DNA from 2 places in the Labrenzia sp. THAF187b genome. Region 2 is predicted to be linked to the other one. Evidence: predicted binding sites of a transcription regulator. Region 2 holds the regulator's gene; the other holds the start of a gene.

Region 1 (2,199 bases), 1.0 Mb from region 2:
CCGGGCAACGTCCGCCAGCTTGAGAACACCATCCGGCAGATCGTTGTCATGAATGACGGTGCCGCTGTCACCTACGACATGCTGCCGCTGATCATTCGCGACCAGAGCAGCCGGCCGGGCACCTTGATCGACCTCTCCCGCGAGCGATCTCGCGTGGCGCCGCCAAGCCGGCCGTTCGGAACCATCGAGCCGCTTTGGGCTCAGGAGCGGCGTATCATCGAAGACGCTCTTGATGCCTTTGACGGCAACATCGCCATGGCGGCAGCGGCCCTCGAGATCAGCCCTTCCACCATCTACCGCAAGCGCCAGTCCTGGACAGCCCGCAGCATGTAAATGCCCGGACCTGCGACACGTTAACCGCAATCGGGTTTTCTACTTTCGCGGATAACGAGTAGAGTACAGCTAAATCCGGCGTTTACCGCGCCGCACACATTGCCTTGTTTAATCGGACAAGTCGGTTTATATCGGCAAAATCGCTGAAAACGACAAGATTTAAAGGCGTGCGGGGATATAGATGATGCTGGTGGGAAAATGTGCTTTTCGGCAGACGCTGTCTGCTGTTCTGATTGCAACCGGACTGTCTGCGGGGCAACTGTCCGCGCAGGCTCAATCCCCCGCCAGCCCTCCAGAAGCTTTCCAGAACGCCCTTGATGCCTATGACCTGGCATGGGCGGCTGCCGGTCTTTCCTTCACGGCTGCAACCTTCGCTTCCAGCCCGAGCACCGGATATGGCGCATATACACCGCGCGCTGATGCGACGTTTGCCGATGGTGAAGCGCTGTCTGTCTACGCGGAACCGGTCGGTTACGGCTTTCAGGAAACCGAAGGCGGTTATGCCTATGAGCTGACCGCGGACTACAGACTGCTGACCAAATCCGGCCAGGTTCTGGCCGAACAGGAGAACTTCGCGACCTTTTCCGGCAGCGGCCGGTCCAAGCAGCGTGAGCTTTCCGCGGCCCTCACCTTTCAGTTCAGCGGCCTGCCGGCTGGCGACTACCAGCTGGAAACGAGCTTCACCGACGAAATCGGCGGCAAAACGAACGCCTTTACACTGCCTTTCAGTGTTTCCGGCGCGAATTGAACCGGGCCCGCTGACGCAGTAGCAGCGACGCCATAATTCCGCCTCCCCGGTCTGTTGACTACCCCATAGGCGCAACGCGACCGATTGCGATTAAATTCTCGTCACAAAGCATTGACAAGCTGAGCACAGCTACATAAATCCATGGCGCTGTTAGCACTCGCTGTTAAGGAGTGCTAATTGGTGACGGGAGGCAATTTCCTTCCGTGCAACGCAACCCAATGTTCATGTCTCGCGCGCTGCCTATTGCGTGGGGCGCGCTCATGAGAGGAAACAGTGTTATGGCATTTCGTCCACTGCACGACCGTGTCGTCGTTCGCCGCGTAGATTCTGAAGCAAAGACTGCTGGCGGCATCATCATTCCGGACACCGCTAAGGAAAAGCCGCAGGAAGGCGAAATCATCGCCATCGGCACCGGCGCCCGCAAGGACAACGGCGAGATCGTTCCGCTCGACGTCAAGGCTGGTGACCGCGTTCTGTTCGGCAAGTGGTCCGGCACCGAAGTCAAGATCGACGGTGAAGACCTCCTGATCATGAAGGAATCCGACATCATGGGCGTGATCGCGTAACCAGCCGCGAACCGCTTCTGATTTCAACCTGTTCCAAAAGAGTGAGACGATCACATGTCTGCTAAAGAAGTAAAATTCTCCTCCGACGCACGCGAGCGCATGCTGCGTGGTGTCGACACCCTCGCAAACGCCGTCAAGGTGACCCTCGGCCCGAAAGGCCGTAACGTCGTTCTCGACAAGGCTTTCGGCGCACCGCGCATCACCAAGGACGGTGTGTCTGTTGCCAAGGAAATCGAACTGGAAGACAAGTTCGAAAACATGGGCGCCCAGATGGTGCGCGAAGTGGCTTCCAAGACCAACGACATCGCTGGCGACGGCACCACCACCGCGACCGTTCTGGCTCAGGCCATCGTCAAGGAAGGCGCCAAGGCTGTTGCAGCCGGCATGAACCCGATGGACCTGAAGCGCGGCGTTGATCTTGCTGCTGCTGAAGCCGTCAAGGCTCTGACCGCTGCTTCCAAGACCATCACCACCTCTGGTGAAGTTGCACAGGTCGGCACGATCTCCGCTAACGGCGACGAGCAGGTCGGCAAGGACATTGCCGAAGCCATG
Region 2 (2,199 bases):
AGTGCGGGTGCCGCCATCGGCCTGGATGACGTCGCAGTCCACCGTGATCTGGTTTTCGCCGAGGGCTTCCAGATTGACGACGGCGCGCAGCGACCGGCCGATGAGACGCTGGATTTCCTGCGTCCGGCCGGATTGCTTTCCGGCACTGGCTTCGCGGCGCATGCGGTCGCCCGTGGCGCGCGGCAGCATGCCGTATTCAGCCGTCACCCAGCCGCGGTTCTGTCCGCGCAACCAGGGCGGAACCCGCTCTTCCAGGCTGGCGGTGCACAAAACGTGGGTGTCGCCGAACTTGACGAGGCAGGACCCCTCGGCATGTTTGGAGACCCCGCGCTCCAGTGTGACCGCACGGAGTTCATCGGCTGCGCGTTTGGACGGACGCATGCATATCCCTTTCGACTTTCGTTCCGGAAAAACCGCCGTTTCTCCAGTGTATTCGTTGGGGCCTTGTAGACCCCAACTTCCTTCGCCGTAAAGGCCTTGCGTTGTGATACTTCACGCAAGCCCCCTTTTGCGCCTATATCTTTTTGATGAAAGCCCGGTCGACCCCGGTGAGTGGTCACATTCGGAGAACAAGCCTTGAGCCTCAGCGACCTCGACAAGAGATCCCGTGAAATCTTCCGTTCGATCGTGGAAACCTATCTGGAGACCGGCGAACCCGTCGGGTCCCGGAACGTTTCGCGCAAGCTCGGCATTTCGCTGTCCCCTGCCTCGATCCGCAACGTGATGTCTGATCTAGAGCATATGGGCCTGCTGCATTCGCCTCATACCAGCGCAGGCCGGCTGCCGACCGAAATCGGGCTTCGGTTCTTCGTCGACGCCCTTCTGGAAGTGGGCGACCTGACCCAGGACGAGCGCCGGGCGATCGATGCCCAGGTGCGGGCCTCGCAAAAGGCGAATTCGGCCGAGCAGGTGCTGACGGAAGCCAGCCAGATGCTGTCCGGCCTGTCCATGGGCGCCGGCGTTGTCTTGACCCACAAGTCGGACATGCGGCTGAAACACATCGAGTTCGTGCGCATCGAACCGCTGAAAGCCTTGGCGATCCTCGTCAGTGAAGACGGGTCCGTCGAGAACCGCGTTGTCGATCTGCCGGGCGACCTGCCGTCATCGGCTCTGGTGGAGGCCAGCAACTACCTGAATGCCCAGATCAAGGGCCGGACCCTGTCGGAAATCCGCTCCGAACTGGAAAAGGTCCGCGATGCGGACCAGGCCGAACTGGATCTCTTGAGCCAGAAGGTCATTGATGCGGGTCTTGCGGTCTGGGGCGGCGAAAGCGCCACCGATCCGGGCACGCTGATCGTGCGGGGCCGGTCCAATCTCCTGACCGATCTGGATGCCGTCGAGGATCTGGAGCGCATTCGCCTGCTGTTCGACGATCTTGAAAGCAAGAAGGATCTTATCCAGTTGCTGGGTCTTGCCGAACAGGGCGACGGGGTGCGCATATTCATCGGCTCGGAGAACAACCTGTTCTCGCTGTCCGGATCCTCCCTTGTGGTGTCGCCCTACAGGGACAGCAACCAGCGCATCGTCGGTGTTCTCGGCGTGATCGGACCAACCCGGCTGAATTATGCAAGGGTGATCCCGATGGTCGACTACACCGCCCGGCTGGTGAGCCGCATACTCGGATAAACCTGCCGGAGACCGGATTTCCCGAGCGGGCGCGGGCTTGACCTGCCGCCGCCGCCACCCCCATGTGTACCCGAGACCAGCCAGACAGGACCTGACATGCTTTCGCCCGCCGAACTGGAACGCTACGCCCGCCACATCGTGCTGCAGGAGATCGGCGGCGCCGGCCAGCAGAAGCTGAAAAATGCCCGCGTGCTGGTGATCGGTGCCGGCGGCCTCGGCGCGCCGGTGCTGCAATATCTGGCAGCCGCCGGAGTCGGCACGCTCGGCATTGCCGACGACGACACGGTGTCTCTTTCCAACCTGCAGCGGCAGGTGATCCACGATACCGACCAGCTGGGTGAGCCCAAGGTCGCAAGCGCGGCAGAAGCGATTGCGCGACTGAACCCGAATGTGAAGGTCGAACCGCACCCGACCCGCCTTGCCGGCCACAATGCCATGCAGCTTGTGTCCCGCTACGATCTGGTGGTGGACGGATCGGACAATTTCGACACCCGCTACCTGGTGTCCGATGCCTGCTTCTTTGCGCAAAAACCGCTGGTGACGGCCGCCGTCGGCCAGTTCGACGGCTCGTTG

Evidence for each region. The regulator HrcA, encoded in region 2, represses chaperone genes, less so after heat shock. The targets are predictions, from matches to a motif close to GTTAGCACTCNCNNNNNGNGAGTGCTAAC.
Region 1: the regulator HrcA is predicted to act here: its motif matches at 1,231-1,259, upstream of groES (co-chaperone GroES).

What each region holds. Positions count from the first base shown of each region.
Region 1 is NZ_CP045344.1:203,532-205,730, forward strand. Features, by position in the region: gene FIV03_RS00935 (sigma-54 dependent transcriptional regulator) at 1-333, shown strand, start outside; gene FIV03_RS00940 (hypothetical protein) at 515-1,081, shown strand; gene groES (co-chaperone GroES) at 1,360-1,647, shown strand; gene groL (chaperonin GroEL) at 1,702-2,199, shown strand, end outside.
Region 2 is NZ_CP045344.1:1,251,302-1,253,500, forward strand. Features, by position in the region: gene rph (ribonuclease PH) at 1-381, opposite strand, end outside; gene hrcA (heat-inducible transcriptional repressor HrcA) at 553-1,626, shown strand; gene FIV03_RS05740 (molybdopterin-synthase adenylyltransferase MoeB) at 1,723-2,199, shown strand, end outside.